DNA from 4 places in the Micromonospora sp. BL1 genome. Region 2 is predicted to be linked to each of the others. Evidence: riboswitches for the same ligand, from Rfam matches in the RefSeq annotation. Region 2 holds a riboswitch; each other region holds the start of a gene.
What was found. Region 2 has a riboswitch for cyclic di-AMP ahead of EAD96_RS30100 (NlpC/P60 family protein). Riboswitches for the same ligand answer to the same signal wherever they lie in the genome.
Positions count from the first base shown of each region.

Region 1: it holds a riboswitch for cyclic di-AMP, as region 2 does, so the genes downstream of both, EAD96_RS30480 (hypothetical protein) here and EAD96_RS30100 (NlpC/P60 family protein) in region 2, are expected to answer to the same signal.
Region 3: it holds a riboswitch for cyclic di-AMP, as region 2 does, so the genes downstream of both, EAD96_RS12915 (hypothetical protein) here and EAD96_RS30100 (NlpC/P60 family protein) in region 2, are expected to answer to the same signal.
Region 4: it holds a riboswitch for cyclic di-AMP, as region 2 does, so the genes downstream of both, EAD96_RS23230 (transglycosylase family protein) here and EAD96_RS30100 (NlpC/P60 family protein) in region 2, are expected to answer to the same signal.

Region 1 is NZ_RCVK01000416.1:49,935-54,136, forward strand. It holds gene EAD96_RS30470 (AAA family ATPase) at 1-180, shown strand, start outside; gene EAD96_RS30475 (cation diffusion facilitator family transporter) at 272-1,186, shown strand; cyclic di-AMP (ydaO/yuaA leader) riboswitch at 1,330-1,460, shown strand; gene EAD96_RS30480 (hypothetical protein) at 1,465-2,538, shown strand; gene EAD96_RS30485 (SRPBCC family protein) at 2,562-3,014, opposite strand; gene EAD96_RS30490 (STAS domain-containing protein) at 3,116-3,475, opposite strand; gene EAD96_RS30495 (hypothetical protein) at 3,896-4,202, shown strand, end outside.
Region 2 is NZ_RCVK01000411.1:19,404-23,605, reverse strand. It holds gene EAD96_RS30110 (C40 family peptidase) at 1-53, shown strand, start outside; gene EAD96_RS30105 (N-acetylmuramoyl-L-alanine amidase) at 125-2,158, opposite strand; cyclic di-AMP (ydaO/yuaA leader) riboswitch at 2,397-2,531, shown strand; gene EAD96_RS30100 (NlpC/P60 family protein) at 2,545-3,579, shown strand; gene dcd (dCTP deaminase) at 3,643-4,202, opposite strand, start outside.
Region 3 is NZ_RCVK01000222.1:20,245-24,446, reverse strand. It holds gene EAD96_RS12935 (heavy-metal-associated domain-containing protein) at 1-73, opposite strand, end outside; gene EAD96_RS12930 (metal-sensitive transcriptional regulator) at 154-453, shown strand; gene EAD96_RS12925 (SHOCT domain-containing protein) at 579-788, shown strand; gene EAD96_RS12920 (YibE/F family protein) at 950-2,224, shown strand; cyclic di-AMP (ydaO/yuaA leader) riboswitch at 2,379-2,510, shown strand; gene EAD96_RS12915 (hypothetical protein) at 2,514-3,542, shown strand; gene EAD96_RS12910 (carbonic anhydrase) at 3,600-4,202, opposite strand, start outside.
Region 4 is NZ_RCVK01000308.1:8,501-12,702, reverse strand. It holds gene EAD96_RS23240 (M4 family metallopeptidase) at 1-384, shown strand, start outside; gene EAD96_RS23235 (YbaB/EbfC family nucleoid-associated protein) at 541-990, opposite strand; gene EAD96_RS23230 (transglycosylase family protein) at 1,177-1,827, opposite strand; cyclic di-AMP (ydaO/yuaA leader) riboswitch at 1,826-1,971, opposite strand; gene EAD96_RS23225 (LLM class flavin-dependent oxidoreductase) at 2,143-3,504, shown strand; gene EAD96_RS23220 (helix-turn-helix domain-containing protein) at 3,552-4,028, shown strand; gene EAD96_RS23215 (SDR family oxidoreductase) at 4,062-4,202, shown strand, end outside.

The DNA.
Region 1 (4,202 bases), on a different contig from region 2:
CTCGGCGCGGGCCGCCTCCAGGTCGTCACCAGCCTTCAGGCCAAGGGCATGGAGTACGACGGCGTGGTGCTGGTGGCGCCGGGTGAGATCCGGGCCGATCCCGGCTCGGGCGTCCGCACGCTCTACGTGGCGCTGTCCCGGGCGACCCAGCGCCTCACCACGCTCGACCCGGTGGGGTGACCGGCCCCGCCGCCACCCACAGTTCACTTGCATACATAGCGATGTGAACATACATTGGGCCGGGCCGGTACGCGGCAGGGAGGGTGTTGGCGTGGGCGCAGGTCATGACCACAGCGGTGCGGTGGCCAACGCGGCACACCGCCACCGGGGCCGCCTCTGGGCCGCGTTCGCGCTGCTCGCCGCCCTGATGGTGGTCGAGGCGGTGGCCGCCTTCACCACCGGCTCGCTGGCGCTGCTCTCCGACGCCGGGCACATGTTCACCGACGTCCTCGGCATCGGCATGGCCCTCGCGGCGATCACCGCCACCCGCCGGGCCGGCACCGACCCGCAGCGCACGTTCGGGCTCTACCGGCTGGAGGTGCTCGCCGCCCTCGCCAACGCCGTGCTGCTCGGCGCCGTCGCCATCTACGTCCTGGTCGAGGCGGTACGCCGCTTCGGCGAGCCGCCGGAGGTGCTGGCCGGCCCGATGCTGGTGGTGGCGGTGCTCGGCCTGCTCGCCAACATCGTCGCGTTCGCGCTGCTGCGCGCCGGGTCGAAGGAGAGCATCAACCTGCGCGGGGCGTACCTGGAGGTGCTCGGCGACCTGCTCGGCTCGCTCGGCGTGATCGCCGCCGCCCTGGTCATCGCGGTGACCGACTGGTGGTGGGCGGACCCGCTGGTCGCCGTCGGGATCGGCCTGTTCATCCTGCCGCGCACCTGGCGGCTCGGCCGGGCCGCGCTGCGCATCCTGGTGCAGGCCGCGCCGGAACACCTCCAGGTGACCGCCGTGCACGACCGGCTGGCCGCCGTACCCGGCGTGGCCGAGGTGCACGACCTGCACGTCTGGACGCTCACCTCGGGCATGGAGGTGGCCTCGGCGCACCTGACCACCGACCCGGGCGTGGACCCGGCCGGCGTGCTGGCCGCCGCGCGGGCCGCCCTGCACGAGGACTTCTCCATCGATCACGCCACGTTGCAGGTCGAACCCGGAGCGTCGGCCGGAGTGTGCGGACAGACCGAGTGGTGATTAGGACACACTTAAATCACTGTGGCTAATGTAGTCTTATGCCGGTTTTGCCCCGCCTAGTGGCACTGCTCCACGGAGCCGTGCCCGGGCAGCGCCGGTAGTCTCGGTCGCGGCCGCACCCGCGGGCGCCACCGGCCCCGGTGGGGCGGCCGTCGCCTAATCGTCCGCAGGGACGAGCCGGGGAACCACGTACGTGGGGTGCATCCGCGTCAGCGGTAGGGATCTTCCGTCCCGAACCCGTCAGCTAACCCGGTCGGCGCTGACGGAAGGACGTGTGAATGCCCCCAGTGGCACCTGTACGACGGACGGCCGCCCGGTTGGCGGCCCTGCTCGTCGCGACGCTGACCCTCGGCGTCGCGACCGTTCCGGCCTCCCCCGCCTCGGCGGCACCCGCGACCGGCCTGCTCGCCGCCGCGCCCGGCGACGACGAGGGCGGCACGCCCGAACTGCGCGCCCAGCTCGACGCGGCCAGCAAGGGCTGGCTGGAGGCGAAGGCCGCGCTCAACCGGTCGGTGAACCGGCAGAAGCAACTCAACGAACAACTCAAGACGGTCGGCGCCGAACTGGCCGTTCGGGACGCCAAGGTCGGCGAGATCGCCGCCGTGGCGTACCGCAACGGCCGCCTCGGCACCGCCGGGGCGCTGCTCGGCAGCAGCAGCCCGGAGGGCTTCATGGACCGGGCCGCCGCGCTGGAGCAGGTCGCCGCGCACGAGGACCGCACGCTGCGCGACCTGATCGCGACCCGTGACGAGGCCACCCGCACCCGCACCGAGCTCGACGGCGAGATCCGCGAGCAGCGCAAGCAGGTGGCGGTGATGGGCAAGCGCAAGGAGCAGGCCGAGCGTGCCCTCGAGGTGGCGAACGACCGGGCCTCGCGCAGCAGCAGCGGCGGTGGCAGCGTCCAGGGCACCTCCAGCAAGAACGCGAAGCCCGCGCCGCGCAACTCGGACGGCTCCTGGCCGTCGGAGTCGTGCAGCGTCAACGACCCGACCCCGGCGAACGGCTGCATCACCCCACGCACGCTGCACGCGCTGCAACAGGCCAAGGCGGCGGGCTTCACCCGGTACGTCTCCTGCCACCGGCCCAGCGGCTCGGGTGAGCACCCGAAGGGGCGCGCCTGCGACTTCGCCGCGCAGAAGAGCGGCTTCGGCGGCGTGGCCACCGGCGGCGACCGGACGTACGGCAACAACCTGGCCGCGTACTTCGTGCGCAACGCCGACCCGCTCGCCGTGCTCTACGTGATCTGGTTCAAGCAGATCTGGCTGCCCAGCAGCGGGTGGAAGTCGTACAGCGGCGGCAACGGCGACCCGTCCAGCGACCACACCAACCACGTGCACCTGTCGGTGTACTGAGCGCGCCCTGGAGGGCGGCCGGATCAGGCCGGCCGGCCCTCCAGGGTCGCTCCGAGACGCGCCGCCAGGCCCAGGTGAGCCGCCCGGGCCTGGCGGAACGCGTACCCGAACAGCGGTGCCGGTGCGGTGAGCGTGATCTCCACGTCGATGCGTACCGTGCCGTCGGGCTCGTCGCGCAGGCGGGTGTGGTTGCGTACCGTCGTCGCGGGCTGCTGCCGCGCCACGGTGACCACCTCGTCCTCGCCGGCGATCAACACGTCCGCCTGGTACGTGACCGGGAAGTGCAGCGGGCCGAGTTGCAGCCGGTCGGTGATCGCGTAGCTGGCCAGCGCGCCCGGCCGGGCCGGCAGCTTCCGGACCCGGACGATCAGCGGATGCAGCTCGCCCTGGCGACTCAGGTCACCCAGTAGCGCCACCGCCTCGGCCCGGGTGCACCGGGCCTGCACGGTGTAGCTGAAGCTGTCGCTGCTCTGCAAGCGGGCCCCCTCGCCGTCGTGCGTCGCGACGATCGTCCCGTACCGACGCCGGACTGGCAACGGGTAGAAGGTCCCCTGGCAGCAGGGGGTGTGAACGGCGCTCAGGCGCCGGGCAGCACCTCGGGGGTGTCGTCGGCGAACCACGGCTCGGGCGCGCCGAACAGGCCGAGCAGGCCGGTCACCCAGAGCTGCCGGTGCACGAACCGGCTCGGCTCGGTGACCACCAGCTTGACGCCGCTGACCTCGCAGGTCTGGAAGCCCGCGACCATGGCGCTGATGCCGACCGAGTCGATGAACGTGACGAGCCGCATGTTCAGCTCGATCCGCGAGGGGCGGCCCTTCGCGAGCACTTCGGCGATCGCTTCCCGCACCTCGTACGCGGTGTCGACGTCGATCTCCCCACGGGGCGCGATCTGGACGACACCACCCGGCCGCACCGACTTCACGATCGACAGGCTCACGCGAGCACCTCCACTCGCCCATGACGGGCGCCTCATCAGTACGCGGGCCGCGACCGAGCGTATTCCTCCGACGGCCCGGTCGCCACCCCCCGGGATGAGCAATTCGCGAACTGGGCACACCTGGGCGTACCCAATCCGGACCTCCGGGTTCCAGTTTCCCCTTCAGGGCGGGCCGCGGCCAACCCTGCGGCCGGGCGGGCCCGGCCGATCCGCCGACCAGGGTAGCGGGCGCACGCACGTCCCGTGGGCACCGGTCCGGCGCGTTCGGGTGGTTCGTCCCGTTCGCTGCCCGGGCCGCCCGTGACCCGGACATGGTTTGCCAGGCGTGCCGGTGGGGCACTGCCCGAGACAGTGAACCCGCCGGATGGACACCGGAGTCCGAAGTGGCCGCCGGCCTTCGGCACCCGAGGAGGTAGAACGATGTTCGGATCCAACCTGCTGGACCGCCGGGGCAAGGCCGAGCGGGTCGCCGACCAGGCGTGGCAGCACCTGCTCTCCGCCGCCGGTTCCGCCGGTGACAGCGTGCGCGACGCCACCCGTACCGCCCGCCGCAGCTCCTCCGGCCTGGCCGACGACGCCACCGACCTGGTCGGCAGCGCCGCCGAGGAGGCACGCCGCCGGGCCGGTCTCGCGTTCGACGCGCTCGCCGGCCGCCGGCCCGCGCTGCCCTGGACGCTGCTGATCGCGGCGGCGCTCGCCGGCGCGGCGATCGGCTGGGCCGCCGGGA
Region 2 (4,202 bases):
AGGTGTCGAGCATCAACACCCAGCCGCTCGCCGGCTTCGTCCGGGTCAGCTGACCCGCAACCCCTGACAGCGGGAAGGCCCCCGGTCCACACGGACCGGGGGCCTTCCCGTGTGCGGTGACGGTTCAGCGCGGCGCGCCGACCGGGGACGGCAGGATCAGCACGTCGTCCAGGTTCACGAACATGATCCGGTGACCGAACTGGACCTGCACGTAGCGGTTCTCGCCGCGGACCACGGTCCGGTCACCCGGTGCGGAACCGTCGAACGAGACCGCCCGGTAGTACTCGCCGGGCAGCACCCCGCCGACCGCGTACCGCTGGCCGGCGGCGAACGTGTACTGCAGCGGCGAGATGGCCTGGTACGGGATGGTGTCCGGGTAGGCGGCCTGCTCCGGGTAGGCCCGCCCGTACACCGGGATGGTGGCCTTGCCGGGCCGCGGCGTCACGACGAAGCCGGTGGCCCACTTGGCCGTCGGCGCGGAGGCCGGGTTGAGGAACCACGCCTTCTGGCCGAGGTACCAGATCGCCGTCCAGTCGCCCTGGCGGCCGGCGAGGGCGTACGTCTGGCCGGCCGAGGCGCGGGCGCCGTGGTCGGAGATGTACATGGTGTCCGGCGTGCCGTCCGGGCGCAGCCCGAGGTCGTTGACGAGCGGGGCGTCCGGGCTCGGCGCGGTCCGCAGGATCACGGCCGAGGAACCGCGCGACGGGCACGGCTCGGCCGGCGGCCGGGGCGTCGGGACGCCGGGAGGCTGCTGGTTGCAGCCGGTGAACGCGGGCCGGTTGGTGGCGAAGTCCGGGTCGATGGTGACCAGGCCGGTCCGGGGCGTGCCGGTGCCGCGGAACGGCGCCTTCATCAGGTCGAAGTAGTGCGACCAGTCCCAGTACGGTCCCGGGTCCCAGTGCATGCCGCCCACGTTGGCGGCGGTGATGCCGGGCACGTTGTCGTGGCCGATGATGTGCTGCCGGTCCATCGGGATGCCGAGCTTCAGCGCGAGGTGGCGCACCAGCTTGGCGGAGGTGCGGTACATCGCCTCCGTGTACCAGGTGCCCTGACCGGCGAAGCCCTCGTGCTCCAGGCCGATGGACTTCGCGTTGACGTACCAGTTGCCGGCGTGCCAGCCCACGTCCTTGGTCTTGATGTGCTGGGCGATGTAGCCGTCCACCGAGCGCAGCGTGTAGTGCCAGCCCAGGTAGTCGGCCCGCTTCACCAGGTCGACGCTCGGGCCGAAGTAGCCCTCGGTGTCGTGGATGACGATGTACTCGATCTTCTGCTGCTTCGGCCGGTCGCCCAGGTCGTGGTTGCCGTAGTCGCCCGGGTCGTCGCTGAGCTGCTCGTACGGCGCGGGGATCCACTCGCAGGCCAGCCGGACCGGGCACTCCAGCCCGTCCGGCCGTTCGGCGTTGCGCAGGCCGAGGCGGGCCAGGCGGGAACGGTCCGGCTGCGCGGCGGTGGCGGGAAGCGTGACCCGCTGGCCGTCGTCGGTGGTCCGGCTGGCACCCTGGCCGAGCTGGTCGTACACCTCGTCGGCGAAGGCCGCCGCCGCGTCGGAGGTGTCCGCGCCGGAGTACCGGGCCACCGCGGCGTACCAGGCCGCCGGGTCGGTGCCGGCACCGACCGGCCCACCCACGGCCTTCTGGTACGACGCCAGCAGCGCCGCGCCACCGCGGATGTTCGCGGCCGGGTCGGTCCGCAGCGTCCCCGCGTCGAGCCCGGTCAGCGCGGCGGCCGCGTCGAGCGTCTGGAGCGAGGCGGGCGGCAGCGGGGTCTCCCGCTTCGGCGCGGCGGCCGTGGCCGGGTCGAGCTTGAGCGGGCGGGCGTCGTCGCCGCGCGGGTCCTCGTCCTCGTCGACGTGGGCGCTGCCCGGCATGGCGAGGATGTGCGCGGCGTCGGTCAGGTGCATCGGGCCGTAGCCGCCGCTGGTGCTGGGCTGCCCGGTGTGGGTGTCCCAGCGGGACTCCAGATAGGAGACGCCGAGCAGCACGTTCTGCGGCACGCCGTACTCGGCCGCGGCGGCGGCGTATTGTTGTTGCCGGTCGCTCGCGGGCGCGGACGTGTCCGGCGCGGCGGTCACCGGGCCGGTCGTCGCCAGCGCGGTGGCTGTCGCCACGGCGGCGGCGAGCAGTATCCGTCTGCCCGACGGCGGGGCGGAGAGGTGCATCGAACCTCCTGGACAGGGATGGGGGTCACTGCGTTTCCACCCTCACTCCGCACACCCGTGAGGGTCAATACCTTTCCAGTGGGTAATCAGCCTTGAAAGAAAATTTCACCTCCGCGCAGGGCGCGGCACCGCATCGCGTACGGAGTGTCACGGCGCTGGAAGTTGCGGATCGATAACGGTGGTCCCTACTCTGGTGAATCGTCGGCCGCACGTCTCACCGTCCAACCCGGTCGGTGACGGTCCGACACCGCCGAGTCGCCTCCGGGCGAGCCGGGGAACCAGGTACCTGGGGTGAATCCGCAGCGATGCGGTAGGGCGGCTCCCTTCCCGCCCGAATCCGTCAGCTAACCCGGTAGGCGGTACGGAAGAAGGAGTACGGACGCCCGGTGGCACTCCATGCCCCGCGGCCGTCGTCGAACCGGTCGGTCGACCGGTCCTTCGTCGCGCCGCGTTCCCGCTGGTCCCGCTTCACCACCGCCCTCGCCGCACTGGTCGGCACCGCCGTCGTCCTGACCGGCGGCGCCACGGCGGCACACGCCGAACCCTCGGTCGCCGAGATCGAGGCCCAGATCGACCGCGACTGGAACAAGCTCGAACCGGTCATCGAACAGGTCAACGCCGTACGCGGGCAGCTCGCCGTGCGGCGCAAGCAGGCCGACGCGCTCGGCCGGCAGATCGCACCCCTCCAGGCCCGGGTGGACGCCGCACTCGGCCAGGTCGGCGGGCTCGCCGCCGACGCCTACAAGGGCGACAACCTCTCCACCGTGAACGCGCTGCTGGGCAGCCGCTCGCCCGGTGACCTGGTCAACGGCCTGGAACTGCTCGACCGCTTCGCGCACCGCCAGCACGAACAGGTGCGCTCCGTCGCCGCGCTGCGCGACGAACTGGCGGCGAAGAAGAAGCCGCTGGACGAGATGATCGCCGGCCTGGCACGTACCGAGGCCCAGCTCGCGGCGAAGAAGAAGCAGATCGATGCCGAGATCGCCAAGCTGGAGAAGCTGCGGCTCAAGGTGTACGGCAAGGGTGGCGGCGGCCCGCTGCGCCCGGCGCCGTGCCCGTCCGGCTACCCCGGCGGCCCGGCCGGTGCGGCGGTCAAGTTCGCCTGCGCCCAGATCGGCAAGATCTACGTCTGGGGCGCGGCTGGACCGGACCACTTCGACTGCTCGGGCCTCACCATGGCGGCCTGGGCCAAGGGCGGCGTCTCACTGCCGCACAGCGCACGCCAGCAGCACGGCGTGACGAAGCGGATCAGCCGGGCCGAGCTGCGCGCCGGTGACCTCGTCTTCTACTACAGCGACCTGCACCACGTGGCGATGTACGTGGGCGACGGCTGGGTGGTGCACGCCTCCCAGTCCGGCAAGCCCATCACCATGAAGCGGGTCGATGACGGCGACATCAACAGCTACGGCCGTCCCGGCTGAGGTCGTGCTCCGGGGCTCCGCCGGTGACGGCGGGGCCTCGGCGCGGCGCCCCCGGCGTTGGTGTCAGCGAGTCGGCCAGGTGCGCCAGCTCTGCCAGGACCGGCTCGGCGTCGGGCCGCGCTGCCCCTGGTAACGCGAGCCGTAGACGGCCGAGCCGTACGGGTGCTCGGCCGGCGAGGAGAGCCGGAAGATGCAGAGCTGGCCGATCTTCATGCCCGGCCAGAGCGTGATCGGCAGGTTCGCCACGTTCGACAGCTCCAGCGTGACGTGGCCGGAGAACCCCGGGTCGATGAAGCCGGCCGTCGAGTGGGTCAGCAGGCCCAGCCGGCCCAGGCTCGACTTGCCCTCCAGCCGCCCGGCGAGCTGGTCGCCCAGCGAGATCACCTCAAGCGTGGAGGCGAGCACGAACTCGCCCGGGTGCAGCACGAACGGCTGCCCCTCCGGCACCTCCACCATCGAGGTCAGGTCGTCCTGCTGGATCGACGGGTCGATGTGCGTGTAGAGGTGGTTGTTGAAGACCCGGAACAGCCGGTCCAGGCGTACGTCGATGCTCGACGGCTGCACCAGCGTGGGCTCGAAGGGCTCCAGCGCGAGCGTGCCGGCCTTGATCTCGGAGACCAGGT
Region 3 (4,202 bases), on a different contig from region 2:
CGCTCAGCTCGGTGCTCACCGAGTTGACGCAGTGCCCGCAGGTCATGCCGCTCACCTGGTAGGTGGTCTCCATCTCGCCCTCCGATCTGATACCCCCCAGGGGTACGTTCGGAACGTTAGCATACCCCCGAGGGGTACGCTATCCTCGGTTTCATGACCGCGCCGTCCAGCCCGACCCGGGGCTACACCGCCAGCAAGGACCAACTCCTCGCCCGGCTCCGCCGGATCGAGGGCCAGGTCCGTGGCATCGAGAAGATGGTCGAGGACGACCGATACTGCATCGACGTGCTGACCCAGATCTCGGCCATCCAGGCGGCGCTGGACAAGGTCGGCCTGGGCCTGCTCGACGGCCACGCCCGGCACTGCATGCACGAGGGCGCCGCCGAGGGCCGGGCCGACGAGATGGCGACCGAGATGATGGCCGCCGTCGGCCGCCTGATGAAGCGCGGCTGAGCGGGACCTCCGGCCCTCGTAGCGGGGCACATCGACCCGCGCCGACGCGGTCGTGCCGGTCGTACCGTCGAAGTGGCGGGCAGGCCGGCCCGGCGGACCCGCGGCGACGGACGGAGGGCGGCCCGATGATGTGGCAGAGCCCGATGATGGGCTGGATGTGGATCTGGTCCCTGCTGGTGCTCGCGGTGCTGGCGGGGCTCGTCTGGGCGGCCGTGCGGTGGACCGGCCCGCAGTACCTGGGCCCGACGACGGCCAGGCGCATCCTGGACGAGCGGTACGCCCGCGGCGAGATCGACGAGGACGAGTACCGGCGACGCCGGGCCGGCCTGGGCTGATCCGCGCGGAGCGCGTCACGGTCACGGTGCCCGGAAGCGCCCGGCCGGGTTGCCTACCATGGCCGGGCGACGACCCGGACGTGGTCGACACGTCCACGCCGGCCGGGTGACCAGACCGGTCCGGCGGACCAGGCGTCGCCGCGACCGTTGGGAGAGACGCCATGGGTGCCGACCACACCCACCCCGCACCCGCCGCGCCGCCGGGCGTACGACGGCTGCTCGTCGCCGTGGTGGTGCCGCTGTTCGTGATCACCGTGATCGCGGCGCTGGTGCTCTGGCCCCGGCAGGACCGGGAGCCGGTCGGCGGCGCGGACGTCCCCCGCTACCACGGCACCGTGACCCGGGTGGTCACCGAACCCTGCCCGCCGACCCCGGAGTCCCCGGACGGCGCAGGTGGCCCCTGCGGCACGGTGACGGCGACCGTCGAGCAGGGCCCGGACGCGGGCCGGCAGGTCGAGACACCGATCCCGGCCGGGCCGGGCGCACCCCGGGTCGCGGTCGGCGACGAGGTCGTCCTGGTCGAGCTGACCGACCCGGCCGACCCGGCGGTGAAGTCCTACAACATCGCCGAACACCAGCGCGGCACGCCACTGATCTGGCTGATGGTGCTCTTCGCCGCCGCGATCGTGGCGTTCGGCCGCTGGCGCGGTCTCGCCGCGCTCGGCGGCCTGGTGGCCAGCTTCGCCATCCTGCTCGGCTTCGTGCTGCCGGGCATCGGCGCCGGTCAGCCTCCGCTGCTGGTGGCGATCGTGGGCGCCGCGTTGATCATGTTCGTGGTGCTCTACCTGACCCACGGCGTCACCGCGCAGACGTCGGTGGCGGTGCTCGGCACGCTCGGCAGCCTGGTGGTCACCGGCGTGCTCGGCCTGCTCGCCACGTCCGCCACCCACCTGACCGGATTCGGCAGCGAGGACGCCACCACGCTGTCCATGTTCCAGGGCGACGTGGACCTGCACGGCCTGCTGCTGGCCGGCATCATCATCGGCTCGCTGGGCGTGCTGGACGACGTCACGGTCACCCAGGCGGCCACCGTCACCGAACTGGCGCACGCCAACCCCGGCCTGTCCCGGCGGCAGCTCTACCGGGCCGCGACCCGGGTCGGCCGGGCGCACATCGCGTCCACCGTCAACACCATCGTGCTGGCGTACGCGGGCGCCTCGCTGCCGCTGCTGCTCCTGCTGGTCGCCGACTCCCGCCCGGTGAGCGAGATCCTCACGAGCGAGTTCCTCGCCCAGGAGATCGTCCGCAGCGCGGTGGCCACGCTCGGCCTGATCGCCGCCGTACCGCTGACGACCGGACTGGCCGCGGTCGTGACCACCGCCGGACGGCGCTCGCGCGGCGCGGAGCCGGCGCCACCCGCGGCCCGGCCGCCGGCCGGACGGGACGACGCGCTGGAGGCGCTCGGCGGCGGGAAGAGCACGGAGGCCGCATGGTGACACTCCGCAGCGTGACCATCGATCTCAAACGCGACGCTGGTCACGGTGCGCCACGGCGAAATCTCGCTATTGGTCGGCTTCCGGACGTAGATCCTCAGGAGTGCTGTCAGGTAACCTCGCTGCCGGTCACCGCCGAAGGCGCGCACCGGCGCCAGCGGTGCCGCCGCCCAATCGCCCGCGGGCGAGCCGGGGAACCAGGTACATGGGGTGAATCCGCGACAGCGGTAGGGGCCACTTCCGTCCCGAACCCGTCAGCTAACCCGGTCGGCGGCCGACGGAAGGGAACACTGTGACGGCACCCCTGCGCCGCTGGCTGACACCCGTGGTGGCCGTGCTGACCTCGCTGGCAGTGCTGGCCGGGCCGGCCCCGGCGACCGCGGCCCCCACCGCGGCGGCACCCGGCACCCCCTCGGGGCACGAGGAGGACGGCGAACCGCCGCTCATCACCGAGGCGATCGACGCCGCCAACCGGAACTTCCTCCAGGCCAAGGCGAAGCTCGCCAAGTCGCAGGACCGCCAGCGGCGGCTGGCGGCCGAGGTGAAGACGGCACAGGCCGAACTCGACGCGCTCAGCCCGCAGGTCAACCAGCTCGCCGCCCAGTCCTACCGGACCGGCCGGATGGGCGCCATGGCGATGCTGCTGGAGAGCAACTCACCCGACTCGTTCGTCCGCCGGGTCAACGCCCTGGACGAGCTGAACCTCCTCAACGCGCAGCGCCTGGCCGCCATCAACGCGGTCAAGACCCGCGCCGAGCAGGCCAAGATCGCGCTCGACGCCGAGGTGCGCGAGCAGGAGAAGCAGAAGAACGCGATGGAGCGCGAGAAGGTGCAGGCCGAGCGCGCGCTGAAGCTCGTCGGCGGTCTCGGCTTCACCGGCGGCCTGGTCTCCGCCACCTCACCGGTCGCCAAGATCGCCCCCGGCCGCACGGCCGACGGCGGCTGGAAGGCCGAGTCGTGCAGCGAGGACGACCCCACCACGTCGGGCTGCGTCACCCCGCGCACGCTGCACGCGTACAAGGAGGTCCGGCGCGCGGGCTTCAAGCGCTTCGTGGGCTGCTACCGGCCCGGCGGGCCGTGGGAGCACCCCAAGGGCAAGGCGTGCGACTGGTCGCTCCAGAACAGCGGCTTCGCGCCCTGGCACAACAACGACACCCGCCGGTACGGCAACGAGGTCGCCGCGTTCCTCATCCGCAACGCCGACCGGCTGGGCATCTACTACGTCATCTGGAACCGGCAGATCTGGTTCCCGGCCACCGGCTGGAGTTCGTACAGCGGACCGTCGAACCACACCGACCACGTCCACATGTCGCTGCTCTGACCCGGACACGGTAAAAGGGGCCGCCCTCGGGCGGCCCCTTTTCGTCTTCCCGGCGGCTCAGCCGGCCAGCGCCGGGTCGGCGGGCGCCGCCGGAGCGGGCAGCGGGGCCGGGGACTGCGCCACGGTCCGCACCTCGCCGCCGGCGAGCCGGTACGACATGCCCACCACCGTGCACCGCCCGGCCGCCACCCGCTCGGCCAGCACGGCGGAGCGGGCCAGCAGCGTCTCGACGGTCTGCGCGATGTGCACGTCGATGATGCCGTCGAGGTCGTTGACGCCCTGGCGGGAGGCGCGCAGCAGGCTGGGCGATACCGCGTCCACCACCGCGCCCAGGTGCCCGACCAGGGCGGCCCCGGTCCGGAACCCCTCCCGGGCGGCCTGGACCGCGCCGCACGAGTCGTGCCCGAGCACCACCACGAGCGGCGTGCCGAGCACGGTGACCGCGTACTCGACGCTGCCGAGCACCTCCGGCCCGGCGGTGTGCCCGGCCGTACGCACCACGAAGAGGTCACCGAGACCGCGGTCGAAGATGATCTCGGCGGCGAGCCGTGAGTCGGAGCAGCCGACGATCACCGCGAAGGGATGCTGGCCGTCGGCGACAGCCGCGCGGTGCCCGGCGTCCTGATTCGGATGCTGCGGGGCACCGGTGACGAACCGGTG
Region 4 (4,202 bases), on a different contig from region 2:
GGCGTCATCACCACCGACAGCGGCCAGGCCGCACACGGCGGCTCGTACAAGGCGTGGCTGGACGGGTACGGCTCGTCGCACACCGACACGCTCAGCCAGTCGGTGACGATCCCCGCCGGATGCCGGGCGACGTTGAGCTTCTGGCTGCACGTCGACAGCGCGGAGTCGACCACCAGCACCGCGTACGACAAGCTCACCGTCAAGGCGGGCAGCACCACGCTGGCCACCTACTCCAACCTGAACAAGGCCACCGGCTACGTGCAGCGGTCCTTCGACATCTCGTCGCTCGCGGGCACCACGGCGACCATCTCGTTCAGCGGCGTGGAGGACAGCTCGTTGCAGACGTCCTTCGTCGTCGACGACACCGCGGTCACCCTGAGCTGACCGTGGCGTAGCGCGGCCGGTCGTCGTCCTCCCGGCGGCCGGCCGCCTCGTCGTGCCAGAGCCTCGTCGTGCCAGAGCCTCGTCGTGCCAGAGCCTCGTCGTGCCGGCCGGGCCGTGCCGGGCGTCGCGGGGTCGCGGCGCCACGCGGCCGTCGGGTCAGGCCGGGCGGCCGGCCCGGGACGGGGTGCCGCGGTCGCGGTGGATCCGCGCGGCCGCCTCGTGCATCGCGCGGCCGAACAGCTCGGCCTGGTCGCCCATGGTGCCGAGCCGTGCGGCGAGCGCGTCGGCGTCGGCCCGCGCCGACGCGCTGACCTGGGCGTCCAGCTCGGACAGCGCGGCGTTGGCGGCGGTGACGAGGTGTCCGCAGAGGACGTCGAGGCGCTCGCCGGCCAGCTCCGGGTCGACCGTCACGGAATCCAGCCGGCCACCCTGGACGGCGACCGCGCGGACCCGCCCGCCGGCGGCCGTGCCCTCGGCGCGGAGCAGGTCGCCCGGCTCGCCGTCGGCGTGCGCCGAGGCCCGGGAGCGCATCGCGGTGAGCGCCTGCTGCGTGCGGGTCAGCAGCTCGTCGAGGCTCGCGGCCGCCGAGAACGGGTCGTTGGTCATTTCCGCGCTTTCTTCACGTCTTAGCCGAGCACCGTGACCCTAGCAACCGGCTCCGACGAATCGCGGTCACCGGCTGTCGCGGGCCGCGCCCCGGCGCCGCGAGCAGGCCGGACACCGGCGACGCGGCGTGTCGCGGACGGGTGAACGCCCGGCCGGACGGACCGGCCGGGCGTTCTCCGGCCGCTGTCAGCGCAGGCGCAGCCGCTGACCGGGGAAGATCAGGCCCGGGTCGTCGCCGACCACTGCCCGGTTGCGCTCGTGCAGGGCACGCCAGCCGCCGTCGACGCGCTGCGCCACGGCGATCTCCGACAGGGTGTCCCCGCGCCGGACCACGTACGTCCCGGCACCGCTCGTGGGCTGCGGCGCGGCCTTCGTCGCGGGCCGCTCCGGCGCGGCCCTGCGCGGGGCCGGCCGCTCCGGGGCGGCCTTGCGCGGAGTGGCCTTCGTGGTGGCCCGCTCGCCGGCCCCGGCCGACCCGGCGTTCGCCGAGCCGCCCTTCCTGCCGCAGACCGGCCACGCGCCGATGCCCTGACCGCGCAGCACCTTCTCGGCGACGGCGATCTGCTCGGAGCGGCTGGCCAGGTCGGCGCGGGCGGCGTACTTCTTGCCGCCGTAGCCGTTCCAGGTGGCGCGGGAGAACTGGAGCCCGCCGTAGTAGCCGTTGCCGGTGTTGATCTTCCAGTTGCCGCCTGACTCGCAGCGCGCGACCGCGTCCCAGTTGACGCCCGCGCTGGCCGGGTCGGCCGGGCCGAAGAGGGTCGCGGCGCCGACGGCGGCGCCGGCCAGAACCGCCCCGAGAGCGGTACGGCGGCTTCGGGCTGAGTATTCAGTTGCCATGTGGATTCCTCCACGCCGACGAGGTGAGCTGTCGGGTTCGGGCCGAGGAGCCCGGCCGCCGGTGGCGGCTTCACCCCGAGGTGACGATGCACCGTGGAACGCGTGGTTCCCCCGCTCCCGCGCGAGGTTCGGTTACCGGGGACGGCGGCGGGATTTGGCGTTTCCGGCCCGCGGTGTCCGCGTCTGCGAACGAAACCGACGCTAGGAGCGTTTTGCGACGATCGTCCACTTCTTGTGATGCTCTTCACCCGGCCGGGCTACCGGCGGCGGCGCTACGGTGGCAGGGCCAGGCAAGATCACGGGAGGACGGGACGGATGACCGATCACGGACACGAGCTGACCTTCGGCGGCTTCCTCACCCCCGCCGCCGGGCAGCCCGACCAGGTGGTGGCGCTCGCCCGGCTCTGCGAGCAGGTCGGGCTGGACCTGGTCACGTTCCAGGACCACCCGTACCAGCCGGGCTTCCTGGACACCTGGACGCTGATGTCCTACGTGGGCGCCGCCACCGAGCGCATCCGCCTGGCCGGCAACGTACTCAACCTGCCGCTGCGCCAGCCGGTGGTGCTGGCCCGCAGCATCGCCAGCCTGGACCTGCTCACCGGCGGCCGGGTCGAGCTGGGGCTCGGCGCGGGCGCGTTCTGGGACGCGATCGAGGCGACCGGCGGGCGGCGCCTGTCCCCCGGCGCCGCCGTCGAAGCCCTGGACGAGGCGATCCGGGTGATCCGCGAGGTCTGGGACACCGACCGGCGCGGCATGATCCGGGTCGACGGCGAGCACTACCGGGTGGTCGGTGCCAAGCGCGGGCCGGCGCCGGCGCACCCGGTGGGCATCTGGGTCGGCGCGTACAAGCCGCGCATGCTGCGCCTGGTGGGCCGCGCCGCGGACGGCTGGCTGCCGTCCCTGTCGTACCTGCCGAAGGGCCCCGACGAGCTGCCCGCCCTGAACGCGCTCGTCGACGAGGGTGCCCAGGCCGCCGGGCGCGACCCGGCCGCGATCCGCCGCATGCTCAACGTGACCGGCACGTTCGCCCGTTCGTCGGCCGGTTTCCTGGCCGGGCCGCCGGAGCAGTGGGTGGAGGAACTGGCCGGGCTCACGCTGGAGCACGGCATCACCACGTTCATCCTCGGCAGCGACGAGCCGCGCGCGATCCAGATCTTCGGCCAGGAGGTCGCGCCCGCCGTGCGGGAGCTGGTCGCCGCCGGGCAGCACCTGGTGGACGTGCACGACCATCTGCGCCAGGAGCTGGCCCAGGTGCGCGACCTGCTGGAACAGGTCAAGCAGGGCTCGGTCACGCCGGGCCGGGCGCGGGCCGCGCTGAACGAGATGACCATGCGGCAGAACAACTGGACGCTCGGGGCGTACTGCGCGGCCTACTGCACGATGGTCACCCAGCACCACGGGCTGGAGGACGCCTCGATCTTCCCGCACCTGCGCCGATCCGAGGCCGGGCTGGCCGCCGTGCTGGACCGCCTGGAGGAGGAGCACGTGGTGATCCACGGCGTGGTGGAGAGCGTGGACCGGGCACTCGTGGAGCTGGTCCGCCGGCCCGGCGACTTCACCGGACTCCAGGAGGCGGTGGACCTGCTCACCGACACGTTGCTGTCGCACCTGTCGTACGAGGAGCACCAGATCGTCGAGCCGCTGGCCCGGCACGGTTTCTTCCCCGGCCAGCTGTGAGGTAGCTGACTTTTGGTTCCTTAAGTCAGGGGGGTACCGTCGACGCCATGACGGACCTCCTTGCGCAGCGTGACTCCTGGTCCACCGCCAACTGCTCGATCGCCCGGGCGCTCGAGGTGGTCGGCAACCGCACCACGCTGCTCCTGCTGCGGGAGGCGTCGTTCGGCACCCGCCGCTTCGACGACTTCGCCCGGCGGGTCGGCGTCAGCGAGCCGGTGGCCGCCGCACGCCTCAAGCAGCTCGTCGCCGACGGGCTGCTCGACCGGCGTCCCTACCGCGAGCCCGGGCAGCGCACCCGCGACGAGTACGTGCTCACTGCGAAGGGAAGCGACCTGATCCCGGTGCTCGTCGCGCTGCGGCAGTGGGGCGACGCGTACGCCGCCGACGAGGCCGGCCCGGCGGTCCGGGTGGCCCACGACGAGTGCGGCGCGCCGGTGCACGCGCGGCTGCGCTGCGACGCCGGGCACGACGTACCGCCCGGCGAACTGGCCGTCCTGCCCGGTCCGGGCCTGCTGTCCGCCTGACCTCCCTTCCCCACCACACCTCGGAGCGAGACCATGAAGATCGCTGGAAGCACCGCCCTGGTCACCGGCGCCAACCGCGGCTTCGGCCGGCACCTGGCCGCCGAACTCGTCGCGCGCGGCGCCACCGTCTGGGCCGGCGCCCGCAACCCGGACACCGTGGACCTGCCCGGCGTC